Regions from separate parts of the Pseudarthrobacter sp. NIBRBAC000502771 genome, predicted to be linked through region 1. Evidence: riboswitches for the same ligand, from Rfam matches in the RefSeq annotation. Region 1 holds a riboswitch; each other region holds the start of a gene.
The links. A riboswitch is a leader RNA that binds a small molecule or an ion and turns the genes downstream of it on or off. The one in region 1 is predicted to bind cyclic di-AMP.
Positions count from the first base shown of each region.

Region 2: it holds a riboswitch for cyclic di-AMP, as region 1 does, so the genes downstream of both, NIBR502771_RS00780 (M23 family metallopeptidase) here and NIBR502771_RS21020 (M23 family metallopeptidase) in region 1, are expected to answer to the same signal.
Region 3: it holds a riboswitch for cyclic di-AMP, as region 1 does, so the genes downstream of both, NIBR502771_RS04775 (NlpC/P60 family protein) here and NIBR502771_RS21020 (M23 family metallopeptidase) in region 1, are expected to answer to the same signal.
Region 4: it holds a riboswitch for cyclic di-AMP, as region 1 does, so the genes downstream of both, NIBR502771_RS07750 (M23 family metallopeptidase) here and NIBR502771_RS21020 (M23 family metallopeptidase) in region 1, are expected to answer to the same signal.

Region 1 is NZ_CP041187.1:3,542,441-3,547,441, reverse strand. Features, by position in the region: gene NIBR502771_RS16550 (hypothetical protein) at 1-440, opposite strand, end outside; gene NIBR502771_RS16545 (heavy-metal-associated domain-containing protein) at 699-1,013, opposite strand; cyclic di-AMP (ydaO/yuaA leader) riboswitch at 1,256-1,452, shown strand; gene NIBR502771_RS16540 (NlpC/P60 family protein) at 1,456-2,229, shown strand; partial or broken gene NIBR502771_RS21280 (hypothetical protein) at 2,305-2,523, opposite strand; cyclic di-AMP (ydaO/yuaA leader) riboswitch at 2,695-2,890, shown strand; gene NIBR502771_RS21020 (M23 family metallopeptidase) at 3,313-3,675, shown strand; gene NIBR502771_RS16530 (cation-translocating P-type ATPase) at 4,097-5,001, opposite strand, start outside.
Region 2 is NZ_CP041187.1:170,930-175,930, reverse strand. Features, by position in the region: gene NIBR502771_RS00800 (cold-shock protein) at 50-433, shown strand; gene NIBR502771_RS00795 (DUF3027 domain-containing protein) at 439-948, shown strand; gene serC (phosphoserine transaminase) at 1,060-2,190, opposite strand; gene NIBR502771_RS00785 (metal-dependent transcriptional regulator) at 2,485-3,186, shown strand; cyclic di-AMP (ydaO/yuaA leader) riboswitch at 3,294-3,535, shown strand; gene NIBR502771_RS00780 (M23 family metallopeptidase) at 3,546-4,367, shown strand; cyclic di-AMP (ydaO/yuaA leader) riboswitch at 4,479-4,673, shown strand; gene NIBR502771_RS21145 (C40 family peptidase) at 4,790-5,001, shown strand, end outside.
Region 3 is NZ_CP041187.1:993,548-998,548, reverse strand. Features, by position in the region: gene NIBR502771_RS04785 (cation-translocating P-type ATPase) at 1-1,270, shown strand, start outside; gene lspA (signal peptidase II) at 1,267-1,776, shown strand; cyclic di-AMP (ydaO/yuaA leader) riboswitch at 2,035-2,230, shown strand; gene NIBR502771_RS04775 (NlpC/P60 family protein) at 2,234-3,004, shown strand; gene NIBR502771_RS04770 (hypothetical protein) at 3,238-3,708, shown strand; gene NIBR502771_RS04765 (copper resistance CopC family protein) at 3,782-4,408, opposite strand; gene NIBR502771_RS04760 (hypothetical protein) at 4,489-5,001, opposite strand, start outside.
Region 4 is NZ_CP041187.1:1,657,822-1,662,822, forward strand. Features, by position in the region: gene NIBR502771_RS07740 (Tn3 family transposase) at 1-1,154, opposite strand, end outside; gene NIBR502771_RS07745 (recombinase family protein) at 1,233-1,805, opposite strand; cyclic di-AMP (ydaO/yuaA leader) riboswitch at 2,151-2,396, shown strand; gene NIBR502771_RS07750 (M23 family metallopeptidase) at 2,401-3,225, shown strand; partial or broken gene NIBR502771_RS07755 (cytochrome c biogenesis protein ResB) at 3,400-3,768, opposite strand; gene NIBR502771_RS20695 (hypothetical protein) at 3,728-3,916, shown strand; gene NIBR502771_RS07760 (DUF4193 domain-containing protein) at 4,088-4,390, shown strand.

The sequences.
Region 1 (5,001 bases):
CTGCCCGGTGAGTAGGAATAGATGCTGCCGAGTAAAGCGGCGGCACCAAAATCGGGCAGATCATAGGGCGCTGTTCCCGGCAGTGGAGCTGAGAGAGTCGTATGTCCCGGGGCAAGGACACAAGCGGCGTCACCGGCAGACATCTCGGTGCACGACCCCGCCGGGTCACAGGACGACGAGGAGAAGGAACCCGCAGCCGCCGGATCATATGAAGCCACGCCTATGGACGTCCCCATGGCGTGGACGTGGCTGGCCGCCATGGCCTGCAGCTGCGTCGTCCCCCCTGGTCCTGCCATTGACATGGTGGGGCCCGGGGGCATGTCGTGGGCACCGCCCATAACGTGCATGCCGAAGATGCCGGCAATGACGGCCAGGGCCGCGGTCAGGAACCCTCCCCTCAGGAGGAAGGCCGTGAAAAGGCGACGATGCGCTGGAGTCACGACTCTTCCTCCTTTCCGTAGAGTTCTCTCACAACAAGGGTAAACCGGCAGGATGTTCCTGCCGGCCGGCTCCTTCTAGTTCAACGCGCGGGCCTGCATGTCCGTCTGCCGCTCCCGCTCAGCGACGTCGGCACCGGGATGGGCGGCTTTTCAGGTCGCCCGGGGGCACCTGCGGGTGGTGACGTTGCGGAAATGGCCCTCCTCGCCGGGAGGCACAATGCCCCGGCGCGAGCAGAAGGTGCCGGGGACATGCAGATTCTAGATGCCGGCGAAGGTGTACCCGGCCGCAGTCACAGCCTCCCGCATCACTGCCGCGTCGACCGTACCTTGCACCCGCAGGCGGGAGCGGCCGCCGGGGACGAGGTCAACGGAGGCAGATTCCACCCCATCAACGGCAGAGACAGCCTTCTCGACCGTCTGCACGCAGTGCCCGCAGGTCAAGCCGTCCACAGCGAATTCAACGGTAGTGGCACCGGCGGCTGCGGTGGGGGAAGGGGCGGCTTCGGTCGAGCAGCAGCTGCACCCCGATGCCGCGGCAAGCGGCAGCTGGGAACGGTTTTCGGTTCCACACATGTCAGTTTCCATTCCTTGACGAAGGACTAATGGGCGCTGGGATTGAACGGCTGTGAGAGCCGGGCGCAGGGGCCGGCCGGGACATACCACTTCACTGACAACAGCAGAAACTATACCGGGTGGGGGTATCAGGAAGAAAGTAAACGACCTGTGATCTGCATCTTATGTTATTCAAATGTGACAAGTGATGCGTGCGTGAAGTACGGTCGAAGCCGTGCCGGTTTCTCCGAATGCGGCACTCCCGAGCAGACTTGCCTAACTCTGCCGCTGCCCGGGATCCGTTCGCAACTTTCGTCCGGCAGAGACGGGGAAACCAACACTGGCCTGCTGTGGGCAGGCCTTGGGGTGAAGCCGTGCCTGGTTCCTTTGGTACCAGCCTCGGCCGGGTGTCTCCCATCCGAATCCGACAGCTAACCCCGCAGGCAGTGGGAGAGGCCCTTTCATGCCCATGCGCAAAGCTCACGGCCGTCACCGCGCGGTCCCTGTCCAGACCGGCACGCTTGCGGTGCTGTCCAAATCGGTCGCCGGAAACGCCGGTGCCGCCGGCCGGCAGGCGGCCGTTATCGCCGCGGCGTCCGGCCTTGTCCTGACCAGCGGCATTGCCGCCCAGGCAGCCGATGCCCCGGCCCAGCGTGAGGCGGAGCCGGTTCAGGCGATGGAAGTCGCCAGCCAGGTCCAGGCTCCGCTCAGTGCGGATGCAACGGTCCAGATTTCCTTCGAGCGTCCCGCGGTGGAGACCACCCCGGCTCCGGTCGTGGAAGCACCCAAGCCGGTCGCCGTCGAGGCGCCCAAGGCGTCCGCCGCACCCGCGGTGGCTGCAACGGCTGCGCCCGTGAAGGCGCAGGTGACGGTTGCCCCTGCTGCCGCCACTCCTGTAGCCGCGCCCGCGGCCAGCGGTATCAACGCCATCATGGTTTCCTCCGCCTACGCCCAAATCGGCATGATCCAGGACTGCACCCGGCTGGTCGAAAACGCACTCAACGCTGCCGGCATCCCTGTCGGGGACCTGGGCCCGATGCAGTTCATGAACTACGGCACCGTGGTCACCGACCCGCAGCCTGGTGACATGGTCATGCAGCCCGGCCACGTGGGAATCTACGTCGGCAACGGCCAGGTCCTCAGCTCGGGTCTGAACGGGAAGAACGAAACCGCCGTACACCCGCTGACCTGGATGACGTCCAAGGGCAGCGTCACGTTCGTCCGCGCCGGTAAGTAAGCCACTGAAGGCCGGTGATGCACTGCCTTGGGGGCTGTGCATCACCGGCCTTCAGCATCCCTGCCGCAATCGGGACTACACCCTCATTGCGGGCCGCCCGAAGCGGCGCAGCCGCAACGAGTTGGAAACCACCAAGACCTGGCTGGCGGCCATCGCGGCGCCTGCGATCACCGGGTTCAGCAGGCCCAGCGCGGCGACCGGGATGACCACGGCGTTGTAGAAGACCGCCCAGAACCGGTTGGTGTTAAGGGGGCGCCAGCGTCCGGGGGGACAGTCAATCGGTTGGGCGACCTGGCCAGATCACTCCCCCATCATCGCCGGATCCCCCGATCGCGATGTACGCCGCCACTATTGGGCAATGCGCAGCTGCTTGGGTCAAGCAGCCGCGAGTGGAATGAATAACGGATTTGTAACTTATGCGAACGATTCGCTACTCTAGAGAGGCATACCCCTGGCGGGTATGTGTTGACCGCTACGCCAAACCCCGCCGGCGGTCAATAACTATGAGCTTCTCAAGGCGGGGGCGGAGGATCCACTTACGGCGCCGGAGCGCGTCTTGGGGTGAAGCTACCTGGCGGCTGCGTTACCGCGCGTCCTCCAGCAGCCGGACAGTCCACTCGTCCGAATCCGACAGCTAACTTCGCCGGCGCCGAGAGGACCACAATCTTGTCTGCCCAGCCCAGACACGGCCGTCGCCGTGCCCTTCCTGCTACCAGGACACGCCGCCCCCTTTTGCGTGACGCTGCCATTCTGCTGCGCAGCCATCAGTGGGGCGTTACAGCTGCCGTCACGGGAATGATCGCCCTCACGGCCCTTTCGGCCGCGCAGGCCGACCCGGGTGGCCGAGCCGGAGCTCCGGACCGGGCCGCCGCGTCCGCAGTTCCTGCCGTTGAGGCTGCAGTTACCGCAGTGCCAACCGCCTCCCTGACCTTTGACAGCCCCGCGGTAACCTCCCAGCCGGCTCCTAAACCTGCGTCGCCCGTGGAGGCTGCCGGAACGGTTGCAGCATCGACTCCAGTAGCACCGGCGGCTGCGCTGGCCCCCACTGCACAGTCCCGCGGCCTGAGGGCACCACTGGCCGCCATGAACGTGAGCTCCCCCTTCGGATTCCGTGTCAGCCCCATCACCGGAGCTGCCGGCGAACTGCACATCGGCATCGACCTGACAGGAGCATGCTCGACCCCGGTGTTCGCTGCAGGCCCAGGGAAAGTCGTTGAGGCAGGCTGGAGCCCCTATGGCAGTGGCAACCGGATCGTTGTGGATCATGGCAACGGGATGAAGACCACTTACAACCACTTGGCCAGCATCGGTGTTTCGATTGGGCAACCAGTAACGCAGGGCCAACAGATTGCCGGCGTTGGTACGACCGGGGCGTCAACTGGTTGCCATCTGCATTTCGAAGTCCTGATTAACGGTGCGACCGTAAATCCCTCGGCCTACATATAAGGAGAGACCGGTTTCCGGCTTCAAGTCCGTCAGCTGTTCATGGTTGCGGAAACGTAGAGTGGCGCCGACAGGAAGCTTCCGATGACCGGACCTCCTCCGGCGCTTCAGCCGTACCGGTCCCGCGCCTGCCTCAGTGGATCCTCTCCTACCTTCTTCTGCCAGCCTGGAGGCCCAGAAACATGACGTCCGTTTTAACTGGACAGGTCGTCATGGCCACAGGCATTACCGGGGCACACGGCCGCAGCTCGACCCCGTCGTGTCCGTCCACGAACTTGCGTTCTGCCCCATGACCCGGATGACCCCAAAGGCGCCGCGACGTTTGTCCGCGCCGGTGAATAAACTGCTGAAGGCCGGTGATGCACTGCCTTTGGGGGTTGTGTATCACCGGCCTTCACCATCCCTGCCGCAGGCGGAAGGGGATTCACCTCATCGCGGCCCGTCCGAAGCGGCGCAATCGCAGCGAGTTGGTCACCACCAGGACCGAGCTGGCGGCCATCGCGGCCCCGGCGATCATCGGGTTCAGCAGGCCCAGCGCGGCGACCGGGATGCCCACGGCGTTGTAGAAGAAGGCCCAGAACAGGTTGGTCTTGATCGTGGCCAGCGTCTTTCGGGAGAGCTCGATGGCTTGCGCGACCTGCCCGAGGTCACTTCCCATGACCGTGAGGTCTGCTGCGGCGATCGCCACATCGGTCCCGCTGCCCATGGCGATGCCAAGGTCAGCCTGGGCCAGGGCGGCGGCGTCGTTGACGCCATCCCCTGCCATCGCCACGGTTCCGCCGGTCTCCTGCAGCCGGCGCACGGCCTCAACCTTGCCTTCTGGCAGGACCCCTGCCAGCACATCCGCGGCCGGGATGCCCACCTGCGCGGCAACGGCCAGCGCCGCGGCTGTGTTGTCGCCGGTCAGCAGGACCGGACGCAGTCCGAGCTCCTTGAACCTGCCGATCGCAGCCGCTGAGCCCGGCTTGATGGTGTCGGTGAGGCTGATCAGGCCGCCGGCCTCTCCGTTCACGCCGACCCAGATCACGGTCGCTCCGGAGTCCTCCAGCGCGTGCAGATGTTCCATGCTTTCTGCAGGGGTGTCGATGCCATTGTCCCGAAGCCAGCCGGCGCGTCCGACGACAATTGAGCGTCCGTTGACAGTGCCGCGCACGCCCCCGCCCGGGGCGCTGACGAAGTCGGCCACCGCCGCCAGGGGACCGTGTTCGCGTGCGGCCCGTGCAATGGCGTGGGCCACGGGGTGTTCGCTGGCCGCTTCGACCGCCCCGGCCAGGGCGAGCAGCTCGTCCCCGTCGGCCCCGGTCAGGCTCCGGACAGCGGAGACGGACA
Region 2 (5,001 bases), 1.1 Mb from region 1:
GTGGTGGCCGGCCGTGTCTCATGACAGCAGAACGAAGAAGGTTGATTACGTGCCTACCGGCAAGGTCAAGTGGTATGACAAGGACAAGGGCTTTGGGTTCCTCGCGGGCGAGGACGGCCAGGAGGTCTTCCTGCCCAAGTCGTCGCTGCCCGACGGCGTCAGCGAGCTCAAAGCCGGCACCCGCGTGGAGTTCGGCGTAGCGGACGGTCGCAAGGGCGCCCAGGCGCTGGGCCTGCGCGTCCTGGACAAGACTCCCTCGATTGCCAAGGCCAAGCGGCCGAGCGCCAAGGACCTTGCCCCGCTGGTCCAGGACCTGGTGACGGTACTGGACAACCTGTCCGGGACCTTGTCCAAGGGCAAGTACCCGGACGGCAACAAGGGCAAGGCCATTGCTGCCGCCCTCCGCAAGGTCGCCGACGAGCTCGACGTTTAGCGCCGATGACTCCCGATTCCGAACAGCCGGGCACGCCGGTGCAGGAGCAGGCTGCCAGGACGCCGCCCAAGCGCAAGGCAGGCGTGCCCGTGTGGCGCACGGGCAAGCCGGACGCTTTCCTGGCCGCCGCCGTGGACACTGCCCGGACCGTCGTGGAGGGCATCACGCCTGCGGCCACCATCGGGCCGCACCTGGCGGCCAAGAGCGAGGGCGACCGGCTGGTCACCCACCTGTTTGAGTCCCGGCTGCCCGGATACGCGGGGTGGCAGTGGTACGCGGTGCTGACGCGCAACTCCCGCTCAAAAGTGGTCACGGTCAATGAGCTGGGCCTCCTGCCGTCGGAAGATTCGATCCTGGCCCCGGAGTGGGTGCCCTGGGCCGAACGTGTCCGCCCCGAGGACCAGCAGCAGGAGTCCGAAGCGGACAGCCAGGTAACGGCCGCCGCGGAAACTGAAGGCCACGCAACAGCGGCTGACGATCCAACTGACGACGCCGGCACGCAAGCGGAAGCCTGACCGCACCTCGCCACCGGGAGCCCGGCCACCCCGGAAGGGGACAACGAAATCGGCGCCGTCCGGGATGAACCGGGCGGCGCCGTCGTATGTTGTCCTGACTGTTCTCCGCGCCTACTTCCGCAGCTCGCCCACCACGTAGTCGATGCTGGACAGCAGGGCTGAGACATCGCTGGGCTCGATAGCCACGAAGGTGGCGATCCGCAGCTGGTTGCGGCCCAGCTTCCGGTAGGGCTCAGTGTCAACGATGCCGTTGGCGCGCAGGACCTTGGCCACGGCCGCGGCATCAACTGATTCGTCGAAGTCGATGGTGGCGATGACATTGGAGCGTTCCTCCGCGTTGGCCACAAACGGGGTGGCAAACTCGGAGGCCTCGGCCCAGCTGTAGATGCGTCCGGCGGAGTCTGCGGTGCGTGCGGCGGCGAAATCCAGGCCGCCGTTGGAGTTCAGCCACTGGACCTGGGTGTCCAGCGTGACCAGCGTGGACAGCGACGGCGTGTTGTACGTCTGGTTCAGGCGGGAGTTGTCGATGGCGGTCTGGAGGTCCAGGAAGTCCGGGATCCAGCGGTTGCCTGCCTTGATCCGCGCGGCGCGCTCGAGGGCGGCCGGGGAGAACAGGCCCAGCCAGAGGCCGCCGTCGGAAGCGAAGTTCTTCTGCGGGGCGAAGTAGTAGACGTCGCTTTGGGCAACGTCCACGTCCAGGCCGCCGGCCGCGGAGGTGGCGTCCACCAGGACCAGCGATCCCTCGTCGGCTCCGGAAACGCGCGTGACAGGGGCAGCAACACCGGTGGAGGTCTCATTCTGGGGCCAGGCATAGACATCAACGCCTGCCTCGGCCTGGGCCGCCGGCCGCGTGCCTGGCTCGGACTTGATGATCGAGGAAGCCTCCAGGAAGGGCGCCTTGTTGGTGGCGGCCGCAAACTTGGACCCGAACTCGCCGAAGGACAGGTGCTGGGCCTTCTTCTCCACGAGGCCGAAGCTCGCGACGTCCCAGAATGCCGTGGAGCCGCCCACGCCGAGGACCACTTCATAGCCCTCCGGGGCGCGGAAGAACTGGCTCAGCCCTTCGCGGACGGATCCCACCAGGTTCTTGACCGGCGCCTGCCGGTGCGAAGTGCCGAGGATGGTCTTGGACGCTGCTGCCAGCGCATCGATCTGTTCCTGGCGGACCTTTGACGGGCCGGCGCCGAACCGCCCATCCTTCGGCAGGAGGTCGGCGGGGATCGTGATGCTGGTGTCGCTCACAGGTGCTCCAATTCGGCGGGGACGAAAGTTTGGTCCGGACGGGCGGGTCATGGCCCGGCCGGCAGCAGGCGATGGCTGCGCAGCGGGCCTTCACCATTCTGCCTGAATGGCAGGGGCGGCGGGAGCCGGCGGGCCCAAAGTCCAGACAATGAGACGCGCCGTCCGGGCGACGCCGCCCGACGCTCGGCTATTCGGACAAACTCAAAATAGGCTAAGCTGGCCCCCGGACTACCTCGCGGGAAGAGGCGATACGGTGGGACAACGCAAGGTACTGCGCTCGAGGAGCTGAGCTGGATGACGGATCTGATCGACACTACGGAGATGTACCTCAGGACCATCCTGGAGCTTGAGGAAGAAAACATCGTTGCCCTCCGGGCCCGTATTGCCGAGCGCCTGCGCCACTCCGGCCCTACCGTGTCCCAGACCATCGGAAGGATGGAGCGCGACGGGCTCGTGGTGGTCTCCGGTGACCGGCATCTGGAACTCACTGACACCGGCCGCAAGCGGGCAACCGAGGTCATGCGCAAGCACCGGCTGGCCGAACGCCTGCTGGCCGACGTGATCGGCCTGGACTGGGCCTACGTGCATGACGAAGCCTGCCGCTGGGAACATGTCATGAGCGAGCGGGTTGAGCGGCGCATTTACGAGATGCTGGACCACCCTACCGAATCGCCCTATGGCAACCCCATCCCCGGGCTCGCCGCCCTGGGTGGACAGCCTGCCACCGGCGGCGCCGACGGAGCCATCAGCCTGGTCGAAGCCATGAAGGGCTACGCATCGGCCTCTGTTGTCACCATCAGCCGGCTCGCTGAACCGATCCAGGTGGAGCCGGAACTGCTGGCGCAACTGGACGAAGGTGGAATCCGGCCCGGTGCCGCCGTGGCGCTGGAACGCGTGGGTGACTACATCTCCGTGCGGGTCCCGGGCATCGAGGGCGCACTGGAGCTGCCGCCCGAGGTTGCCGCCCACGTTTTCGTGGCCGTGTCCCAGCCCTGAGGCCCGGCCTTTTACCCCGGCAAGGCACTTCCACGCAAAGATAACGGAATTGTTACCTAGGGTCTAAAGGCCCTATAGTGGAACCAATCGTTGATACTTAAGCGTTACCCGATCCGGAGCCGAGCTCTGCCAGCGGATCGGGTGCACGAGTCGTTACTGGCAGAGGCGGGGGAACCACAAGCGGCAGCGGGGGACTGCCTTGGGGTGAAGTCCGTCAGCAGCAAGCCTCTCCAGTGAAGGATTCTTCCGGGAATACCCCTGTGCAGAAGCTTGCCGCGGCGGGCCGGGTCTTTGATCTCTCTGACCCGAATCCGACAGCTAACTCCGCAGGCTTTTCCAGAGAGGAACCCTTCTTGACCATGCAGACCTCCAGGGGGCGCCGCCGCGCAGCCAGCCCCCCTTCGGCACCCCGGGTTGTCGAAGACGCAGCAGTGGAGCGCCCCCGCGATCTGCATCGCGACGCGCGCCGCCGTCGGGGGCCCCTGCGGCAGGTAACGGAGTTCGCCGCCGCAAGCGGGATTGGCCAGAAGGCCGGAATCGCCCTGGCTGCCACCGGACTGGTGCTGACGGTCACAGTGCCGGCCACCAGCCCGGTCATGGCCACTGATGCGTCCGGCAACGCGCCCCTGGCAGCTTCCTCCGTCAGCCCGCAGCCGCAGATTTCCGCTGATGTTGGTGCCCAGATCGACTTCAGCCGCTCCGCCGTGGTGACCCAGGCTGACCCGGACGGGAAGCTCAAGCAGCTCCTGAGTGCCCAGTCCGCCGGCTCCGTCACGCGGGCGGCGTCGGCCGGCACCCTGGCTGCACCACTAGCCTCCCTCGTCACCGCGTCACCGTTCGGATACAGGGTGAGCCCGATTACCGGCGGCTCCGGCGACTTCCACCGGGGCCAGGACTTCGTGGCTCAATGCGGGACGTCCGTCCTTGCCGCTGCGACCGGCACCGTTACCTTCGCAGGCTGGCACCAGTTCGGCGGCGGAAACCGGGTGGTCATCGACCACGGCAACGGACTGGAAACCACGTATAACCACCTGTCGTCCTTCAACGTCAAGGTGGGCCAGACGGTCTCCCGTGGAGAAGTCGTGGCGCTCAGCGGCACCACAGGTGCCTCCACCGGCTGCCACCTGCACTTCGAGGTGCAGGTCAACGGCGAAGTGGTCGACCCCATGGGCTGGCTGTAACGAATGATTGCCCACTCTCAGATCGCAGCGACCTGCCGTGACCTGAATGTGACATTGAAACAAAACTGCTGTACCGTCTAACTCGCGTCAACTTTTCCGAAGTTGACGCTCTTGAGTGGATTGCCTAACTCTGCCACCGCTCAAGGTCCGTTCGCATTTCATCGTCTGGCAGGGGCGGGGGAACCAATTTTGGCCTTCTCTCCAGAAGGCCTTGGGGTTAAGTCACCAGCTTCCCAGGAAGCTGCGTGGCCGGGTGACTCCCATCCGAATCCGACAGCTCACCTCGCAGGCATTGGGAGAGGCTACCTTCGTGTCTTCACGCCATCATTCTGCGCGCCACCGTGCGCAAACGGTTCGCACCAGCCCCTTGGACGCCGTGTCCAAGGCCGTGAGTGCAAATGCCGGGACCGTAGGCTGCCGTAGTGGCAGCCGCATCGGGCCTGATCCTGAGCATGGGCCTGCCAGCAAACGCCGCTGACACCACCGCCGGTGTCTCTGCATCCACCGAGTCCGGCTCGGCACAGACGGCACTGGCCGTCACGGCCGCCCCCACGGCCACGGTTTCCTTCGAGCGCCCGGTCGTCAAGACCACCGCCGCTCCGAAGGTGGAGGCGGTACGTCCCCAGTCCACCGC
Region 3 (5,001 bases), 1.9 Mb from region 1:
CTCGCTGGCCCGGATCGTGCACATCGTGGAGGCCGAGCAGTCCCGGAAAGGCCCGGGCCAGCGCCTGGCCGACTCCATCGCCAGACGACTCGTCCCCGGCATTCTCATCGTCGCAGCGCTGATCGTCACCTTCGGCTTCATCGTCGGAGAACCGCTGCTGTGGTTCGAACGCGCCCTCGTCGTCATCGTCGCGGCCTCACCCTGCGCATTAGCCATCTCCGTACCCGTCACCGTCGTCGCCTCCGTCGGCGCGGCAAGCCGCATCGGCGTACTCATCAAAGGCGGAGGCGCCCTTGAGACGCTCGGCAGGATCCGCACCATCGCCCTGGATAAGACCGGAACACTCACCCGTAACAAGCCAGCGGTGATCGATGTCGCCGCTACCGGCACGGCCACACGGGAACAGGTCCTGGCCCTCGCCGCCGGACTGGAAGCCCGCAGCGAACACCCGCTCGCCCGTGCCATCCTCGCAGCCACCACCGAACGCGCGGCTGTTACCGACGTTGACACCGTCCCCGGCGCCGGCCTCGAGGGTCGGTTTGACGGCAGGGTCGTTCGTCTCGGCCGCCCCGGGTGGATCAACGCCGGGCCCCTCACCCCCGACGTCGAGCGGATGCAGCACGCCGGCGCGACGGCCGTCCTGATCGAGGATGGCGGCCAGGTCATCGGCGCCGTCGCCGTACGGGACGAACTGAGGCCCGAGGCCCGGGAAGTCATCGCCAGACTCAGCGCCTCCGGCTACAAAACCGCCATGCTCACCGGTGACAACCTCATCACCGCCACAGCCCTGGCCCAGGAAGCGGGCATCACAGAGGTTCACGCGGACCTCCGCCCCGAGGATAAGGCCGAGATCATCCGCACGCTCAAAGGCCGCGCCCCCACCGCCATGGTCGGCGACGGCGTCAACGACGCCCCAGCCCTCGCGACCGCCGACACCGGCATCGCCATGGGCGCCATGGGCACGGACGTCGCGATTGAAACAGCAGACATCGCCCTGATGGGAGAGGACCTGAACCACCTGCCCCAGGTCCTCACTCACGCCCGCCGGACCCGGAGCATCATGCTCCAGAACGTTGGCTTGTCCCTGCTGCTGATCGCTGTGCTGATCCCGCTGGCACTGTTCGGACTGCTCGGCCTGGCCGCCGTGGTCCTCATCCACGAACTGGCCGAAATAGCCGTGATCGCCAACGGAGTCCGCGCCGGACGGATCAGCCGCAAGACCACACTTCGTGCGCCCGAACCCGCCCCCACGCTGGAACCGGCAGCGTGAGCGCCCAAACCATAGGGCGTCAGGACTCACCCGCCGCCACAGCGCGACGGTCCAGGGCGGTGGTGCTGCTTGGCGCCGCCGTCCTGGCGGCGGCCGACCTGGCCCTCAAGGCGCTGGCAGAGGCCATACTCTCCAACGGCACGGCGACTGACCTCGGCCCCATCAACATCAAGCTGCTCTATAACCGCGGCGTCGCCTTCAGCTTCGGGGCTGATCTGTCCCCGTGGGTTGTTATCACCGTCACCGGCGTGATCATCGCTGCCCTACTCTGGTACGCCGTAACCTCCGCCCCTTCCATGACCGGCCTCACCCGGGCCGGGGCCGCGGCGCTGCTCGGAGGAGCCGTCGGAAACTTCGTTGACAGGCTCGACGGACAGGGAGTTGTCGATTACTTCCACAGCGGCTGGTTCCCCACCTTCAACCTTGCCGACGTGTTCGTCACCGCCGGGGCGGCGCTCCTGGTCCTGGGCAACGTCATCACCCGACCGCCCCGGACCGGCCACTAGTCCTTCAGCCGGGCCTTCGCCTCCAGGCGGCGGTGGCCAGGTCGCGCCAGCTCCGACAAGGTCTTTACTCTGGAGTGCACGGGCGGAAAGGGAACCTCGGACGGCACCCCAAGGGGTCGAGTCCGAGCACTGGCTGCAGCGCTGATTGGGGGGCTGCCTGAGACCCGCAGCAGCCGTGCGCACGTTATGCAAATGTGACAATAGCCCAGGTTCTCCGGTACGGTCGGAGGCGTGCCGGTCTCAGAATGCGGCACTCCTGAGCAGATTGCCTAACTCTGCCGCTGCCTTGGGATCCGTTCGCAAAATTCGTCCGGCAGAGACGGGGAACCCAAACGTGGCCCGCTTAGTGCAGGCCTTGGGGTGAAGCCGCGCCTCCAGCATTGCGCTGGAACAGCGGCCGGGTGTCTCCCATCCGAATCCGACAGCTAACCTCGCAGGCAGTGGGAGAGGCCCTTTCATGTCGATTCGCCGTGCTCACGGCCGCCACCGCGCGGCCCCTGTCCAGACCAGTGCCCTTGCGGTCCTGTCCAAATCCGTTGCCGAGAACGCCGGTGGCGTAGGCCGCCAGGCAGCGGTCATCGCAGCAGCCTCCGGCCTGATCCTGACCAGCGGGATCGCCGCGCAGGCAGCAGAGGCCCCGGCCCAGCGCGAGGCCGAGCCGGCCTCAAATGTTGAGCTCGCCAGCCAGGTACAGGCCCCGCTCAGTGCAGATGCGTCAATCCAGATCTCCTTTGAGCGTCCTGCCGTGAAGACGACCCCGGCACCGGTCGTCGAAGCGCCTAAACCCGTCCCCGCAGAGACCCCCCGCGCTGCCGTGCCCGCCGCGGGTGCGACCGCTGCTGCGGCTCCGGCCAAGGCCCAGGTCACTGTCACGCCGGCCGCCGCGCCCGTGGCCGCTCCGGCAGGCGGAGTCAACGCCACCATGCTTTCCTCGGCCTACGCCCAAATCGGCATGATTCAGGACTGCACACGCCTGGTGGAAAACGCGCTTAACGCTGCCGGGATCCCCGTCGGAGACCTCGGCCCCATGCAGTTCATGAACTACGGCACCGTCGTCAGCGATCCCCAGCCCGGCGACATGGTCATGCAGCCCGGTCACGTCGGGATCTATGTCGGCAACGGCCAGGTCCTCAGCTCCGGGCTGAACGGGAAGAACGAAACCGCCGTGCACCCCCTGACCTGGATGACGTCCAAGGGAGCTGTGACGTTCGTCCGCGCAGGAGCCTAAGAACCAACTGAAAGGCCGGTGGTTTCGGTGCCTTGGGGGCTCCGAAACCGCCGGCCTTCAGTGTGCCGGTGGGGAAGCGGCAGCTTCCGCTGGCCTCATCGGTTCCCGCCCTTTTCGATCCAGCGCATGCTGTATCGTCAGGGAAGGCAATCCGCTGCCGCAGCATCGTCTAGGCATGAGGCCCGCGACGTGCGCCGGAGAGCCCATTTGAAGAGGAAGTTTAGGATTCGACCATGCCAGATGAAACGATGAGCGACAGTACCCGGTCGGACGCGAACCGGGGAGGTATGCCCCTCGCTGCCAAGCGGCTTGTGCTCCTGGGTGGCCTGGGTATCCCCGTCGGATTGGTGGCCGGGCCGTATCTGCTGGGGCTGCAGCTCCTGGCAGTCGCCGGGGTCGTGGCGATAGCCGTCGCCTTGTCTTACCGGCAGGGCAGCGCATGGTTTTCCGGATGGTCATGGGTGACAGCTTGTGCGGGCCTGGCGTGGACGGGGGCCACCGTCGCCTACTGGCTGACTATTATCGCGGCCGCCGACGCGTCAGCACCGGCACCGCCGGTATCCTCCGTGTTGTTCTCCGTGGGTGTGACAGCATGCCTGGTGATGGCCGGGGCCGTTTTGGCTGCTGCGGTCTGCAGGTACCGGGACCGCAGGCGGTCGGCGAGGGCCGAGCATCAGCGGCCAGGCACCATTTCCACGTCCTAAAGGAGATGCCGGCCCCGGATGGCACTCTTGTGAAGAGGCGGCCGGGGCCGGCATCTGGAGAACTCCTTGCGGGTCAGTTTCCCCCGGTACCGGTCGGCTCCCGGCGACGCCGGGCAAGGTAAAGGATGCCGCCCAGGATGGCGAGGATGACTGCGCCGATGCCTACGACGAGCAAAGCGTTGCTGTCATCCGGGCGCGGAGCCATCGGAACGGTGGTTGCCGCCGCGCTCTGGGTTGCCGACGGCGCGGCCGAGGGCGGCACCGATGCTGTTGTGGCCGGCGCCGCCGCCGGTGTTTCTGCCCCGGGGTCCTGGACCGTGAAAGAGTACTTTCCCTCGATGGGGTGGCCGTCTGAGGAAACCGTCCGCCACAGCACGGTGTAGGGACCGTTGCTTCCCGGGGCGACCTTTGTCGAGATGGTCGGTCCCGTCACGGTGACTTGGCCGTCGCTGAGGGTCTTTCCCGTTGAGTCAGTCACGGTGATGACACTGAGGTTCAAGCTCTGTGAGTCCGTGGGCGGCTCCGACAAGGTCAAAGACACGCTGGCAGGGGCGGCTGTCACTGTCGCGTCCCGCTCGGGGGACGTGGACTGAAGAGCGTCGTGGGCGTGCGCTGGTCCCGCCCCGATGGCTGCGAGCAGCAGCGCGCCGGCGAGAGCCAGGCCTGCCCGGGAGCGAGTGGTTATTTTACGTGTTGTCATGGGGTCGTCGATTCTGTTCATATCCGGTTGCCGGGCACGCCTCTTCGTACCGGGCCGCCCTGCCGCCGGCGGCGAAGGGCTTATGATCTGCAGAATCTAAGTGGTGGTCCGCGGACAACGACCTGGACGGGGGTTCTGCAGCCCCTGTCCACGGATCGCCCCGGACGCGGGGGGTGGCGGAAGTCCGCCGGAAGGACGGCGGGAACGAGGGCGCCGCACAACGGGCGCAGCCACGCGGCAAGCGCCCAAAGGGCAGCCTCGCCGCGGGCAATGAGGACTGCTGTACCCAGCGTCGCGGCGAGGTGGACGAACGTCATGTAAGTGCCCGGGTCGGCCACCAAGTGCTGATGGGACGCGGCACCTTCAAGGTTCAGCAAGGACGGCCCGTGGTGGGCAGGGCCGGGGCGGCCCGCCGCGGGCGTTGAAAGCGTTGAAAACCCCAGGTGCAGGGCGAGTTGGGATCCGCAGAGGTAGAAGGAAAGCCGCGGTGCCGTCAGTTTCGCCCCCGCGACCAAGACCGCGGAGAGTCCTACGACAGCGGCAAGCGCCGCCATGATCGGCAGCGCTGGAAGCTGCCCGCCGGCGGCCAGGTG
Region 4 (5,001 bases), 1.9 Mb from region 1:
TGTGCGCTGACGAGGGCCAGGTGATCTTCGAAGGCCGGCCTGGTCAGTTCCTTGGCCTGGGCGATGCTTTCGGCCAGGGATTCCCAGCCGATGGCTGTTTCGATCGCGGCGAAGGGGTCTTCGCCGTTTTCCTTCGCCTCAAAGAGGGCATCACCGAGCCTTGAGTGCATGCGCATCATGGCTGTGACGGTGGAGCGGGACGCAAGCGTGGCCTGGTTTTGTTTGTTCTGCGCTGTCCGGATGAGCCGGCCAATGATCCTGTCGTGCAGATCGATGATTTCGTCGGTGACGGTTGCCATGCTTTCCACGGCCATGGCAAAGAGGGTCGCGTACCGGCGGGTAGGTTCAAACTTGGCCAGATCCGCCGCGGTCATCGCTGCCCCCTCCCGGGCAAGCTTCAGCAGCCTGTTCCGGTGAACCAGCCGGGCCGCCGCACACGGGAGATCAAGGGCACGCCAGGTGGTGAGCCGGTCGATGTGCTCGTTCATCGCCCGTGCGTTGGCGCGCAGCGGTGCCTGCCGCAGCCAGCCGATTTCAGTCGATGAACTCTCAGGGCGACGGAGAAGCAACCCGTCCAGTCGTTTGCAGTGGTCCGCGGACAACTGCTCACACAGGGTGGCGTAAATGTTCCGGTTCGCCTTGGTCAGGGCCTGAGCGCAGGCCCGTTCAATGACGCTGACGCCAGGCAGAGCGACCTTCCTTGCCCGCAGGAAGTCCCTCGCGCCTTCGACCAGGAGCAAACCCTTGTCTGTTTGCGCAGCCACGGCGCCCACGTGCTCCACGAGCTGGCGGAAGTCTGCAATTCCGAACGCTGACATGCCCAGGTACGCGCGGATCTCTCTCCCGTGCTCCTGCCGCGTTTCCTCACGGGTTCCATACTCGTCCCAGGCCTCGGATGAAACGGACAGGCGGGATGCCAGCCAGGAAACGACTTCAAGGGGCACTTGGGTGTCTTCGGCCAGCTGGATCCCCGGGTGACGCAGTAGAGCCAGTTGGACGCTGAAGCCCAGCTTGTTCGCGTCTCCGCGACGCTGGCGGATCAACGACATATCCGCCTCACTGAGCGTGTAGTGGGCTGCGATGTCCTCTGTTCCGGTGGGTATTGCCAGGATATGGCTACGCTCGGCAGCCGTGAGCAAAGAGCGCAGAGCCACTTCAGAAGCTCTTATCTGCTACGCCGCCGTGCCCGGCGGACATGCTGCCGTTCTGCTGTGACATGCAAGGCCCGCCGTTCATGGTTTGGCGAGGTGCCGGTAGATGGTTGGCCGGGTGACGCCGAACTCCTGGGCGATGTGCTCGACCGTGTGTGCACGCTTGCCGTCGGGCCCCTTTTCTTCATACATTTCGCGGGCCAGCCTGACCTGACGGGGGCCTAGTTTTGGTTTCTGCCCGCCGGTCCGCCCCCGCGCACGGGCAGCGGCCAGACCGTCACGGGTCCGTTCAGACATCAGCGCGTGTTCGAACTCGGCGATAGAGCCAAGTATTTGGAAGAACATCCGCCCCAGCGCGGTGGAGGTATCGATGCCCTGGTCCAGGACCACTAGGTCAACACCACGCACCTGCAGCGTATTGGATAAGTCGATGAGGTTTTCCAGCGACCGCCCGAGCCGGTCGAGTTTGGTGACGACGAGCTGATCACCCGCCCGGTTGGCCGAGAGCAGCGCTTTGTCGAGTTCGGGTCTGCGGGCGAGTTTTCCGGAGGCTGTGTCAATGAAGATCTGCTCACAGCCTGCCGCTGTCAGGGCGTCGTGCTGGGCTTCGGGGTGCTGGTCATGGGTTGAAACCCGTCCGTATCCGATACGCATCCTCAAAATGTATCAGTAACCCGGCTGGACGTTACATAGAAGGGTACACGCGAAGCATTACAAATGAGGTCCCGTGCTTCCGCACTTCTTCGAACTCGACTGGGAGCGTATTGCGAACGATCGTTACCGGTCAGGCGGAAGATGCTTATTGCCACTCTTCCGCGGGTTTGGTCCCTGCAATGATAGGCGACGACGAGTAGTCCGGTGGCGAACATGATGGCGAGACCCCGCCCGTAGTGGCGCGCTCACCCGGCGCAGTGACGGCCATTCCGTATGGATAACGGAATTATTACCGTCCGGGCTGGTCGGCTATAGTTGACCGGAAGCATCGATACCAAAACGTTACCTGATCCGGAGCCGAGCTCTGCCAGCGGATCAGGTGCACGAGTCACCAACTGGCAGAGGCGGAGGAACCACAACCGGCAGTCGCAGGACTGCCTCGGGGTGAAGTCCGTCAGCAGCAAGCCCTCGTCCAGATAAGGATCCTTCCGGGGACATCTCTGCGCAAAGTGCTTGTTACGGCGGACCGGGTCTTTGAACTCTCTGACCCGAATCCGACAGCTAACTTCGCAGGCTATCCAGAGAGGAAAAAGTCTTGGCCACGCAATACTCCAGGGGCCGTCGACGCGCGGCAGGCCCCGCTTCGGCGCGTCGAGTGACCGAGGCGTTTACCGCGGAGAGGCCCCGCGATCCGCAGCGCGAAGCACGCCGTCGCCGGGGACCCTTCCGCCAGATCACAGATTTCGCCGCCTCCAGCGGCGTCGGCCAAAAGGGCGGCATGGCGTTGGCAGCAACGGGCCTGGTACTCACCGTGAGCGTTCCGGTGACCGGCCCGGTGATGGCAGCGCAGGAACCCGTTCAGGCCGCGTCCGCCGTTTCCGCCGCCCCACAGCCTGAAATTTCCGCGGCGCCCGGAGCCCGGATCGACTTCAGCCGCTCCATCGTGGCCACGAAGGCGGACCCGGACGGCAAGCTGAAACAGCTACTCAGTGCCCAGTCGGCCGGTTCCATCACCCGTGCAGCCTCCGCTGGAACTCTTGGCAATCCGCTCGCTGCGATGACCGTGGTTTCGCCGTTCGGGTACCGGGTCAGTCCCATCACAGGCGGCTCAGGGGACTTCCATCGGGGAGAAGACCTCGTGGCCCAGTGCGGCACTTCCGTCCTGGCCGCTGCCGCAGGCACCGTCACCTTCGCAAGTTGGGACCAGTATGGCGGAGGGAACCGCGTGGTCGTGGATCACGGCAACGGCCTGAAAACCACCTACAACCACCTGTCTTCCTTCAACGTGACCAATGGACAGAAAGTGTCCCGGGGAGACGTGGTGGCCTTCAGTGGAACCACGGGCGCCTCCACCGGCTGCCACCTGCACTTCGAGGTTGAAGTCAACGGTAACGTTGTCGACCCCACCGGCTGGCTCTAGATTCAACCGATGGCAAGCTCTCAAATCGTAGTGACGTGCCATGACCTGAATGTGACATTGTTTCCAAACCCCGGCTGATCTAGCTGTACCCAGCCATCAGGTTGGTGACCCTCGCGTGATCGGGGTGTCCTTGATGGCGGCGTGGATGCGTTCAGAGTTGTAGTAGTTCAGCCAACCGGTTCCGGACGGCAGTACGACGGTGCCGTATTCCGGCAGGCGGGACAGTCGCCTGGGCGTGCGGGGCGGGCGGAGCGCAAGGCTTTCCAATGGGCCCGGGCCCTGGGCAGCATACAGCCGATCAGGGAAATGAACAGCAGGATGTAGGTCGCGGAGAACCAAGCCGAAGAATACACGTCGTAGAACTGCAGCGCGTCAAGGATTCTCCCGAAGTCCGGGTTGTCCCTTGATATGGCGGGGCACGACGGCAGGATTCGCCGGACGCTTCGGGAAGAGTGAGCCCGGGACAGCGGCCACGGCCAGCAGGAGCGGCAGGAACAAGGTCGTGCGCATGCTGGGCAGCTGGGTCCAGGCCCAGCGCAGCATGCCGGAAGCCCAAGTGGCGGGGGAACCGCGGTCGCGGCCTCCGCGGGAGGCCGACTGGCCCCCGGAGCCGCTGTGCACAGGCATCGGCTACTTTCCGATCGTGGCGGCGCGGTGCGGTTCCATTGACCGCATCTTCTACAATACGTAGAAGTGATGTTTAATGGAGGCGTCAATCGCTGCGTGGCCGGGCCCTTTGACCTGGGCGGCACGGGTGCCCTTCGGGCATGAGGTGGGCATCACCGGCACTCCGGCCGTAGGCATCCAAATGCCGCGAGGCCCGGTTCATTCCCAGAAAACCACAACGAAAAGAGAATCAAAGGTGGCGACCGACTACGACGAAGCGCGACCCGATGTTGCAGAGTCGCGCCATGCCACGCTTCAGGCGCTCCGGTCCGCGAACGCCCCGGATGCCCGCAGTGTGGTCAGCGCGCTGGATGAGGCTGACACGACCGACGGTGTGGAACTGCCCGGGGCTGACCTCTCCGATGAGGTACTGGCCATAGAGGTCATCCCGCAAAAGGATGACGAGTTCACCTGCTACTCCTGTTTCCTGGTCCGGCACCGTTCACAGATCGCCATCGGGAGTGACGGCTACGCTTCCTGCCTCGAATGCGAAAGCTGACTCTTTAGACCACAGCCGGAACCAGCATTGCTCCGGCCGCGTGTGGACCGGAACGTACGCACCGAACCTAGCTCTCGCTCTTATCCGGAACGATCGAGGCGGCCGCTGGTCCCGTTCACCGGCGAAGATCCCGAGCCTTTCGGTTTGGGAAAAGCCATCACGTAGTCGGTTCGGCTGCGGACACCTGCATGCTGCGCCAGCGCGGCCTACCGGTGTGGCAAAGAGGCTGTACCAACTCAGTTGAGACAGTGTCTCCGCGGCAGCATCGTGCAGACCGGACTCCACACCAAACCCGCCCAGATCGACGCCATCAAACTATCCGAGAACGAACTGAGCATCCACGGCAGCTGGTGCTTCAGCATCAACGACTGGCCGCGGATAATCCGCCTGATTGCCCGGGCAACTACCCGGTCAGCAAAGCCATCACATCCACCATCGACATCAAGGACGTCGTGCCGCTGGGCTTTGACGTACTATCGGACCCCCAGGGAGCGGAACTAAAGATTCTTGTCCGCCCCCTGATCGGGCGCCCGGGACCAATTCGCGGAAAACTGGCGCTAAGCCGTCCACGTCGCCGAACGGTACCGATCGTTGCCGTACGCCGGCAAACG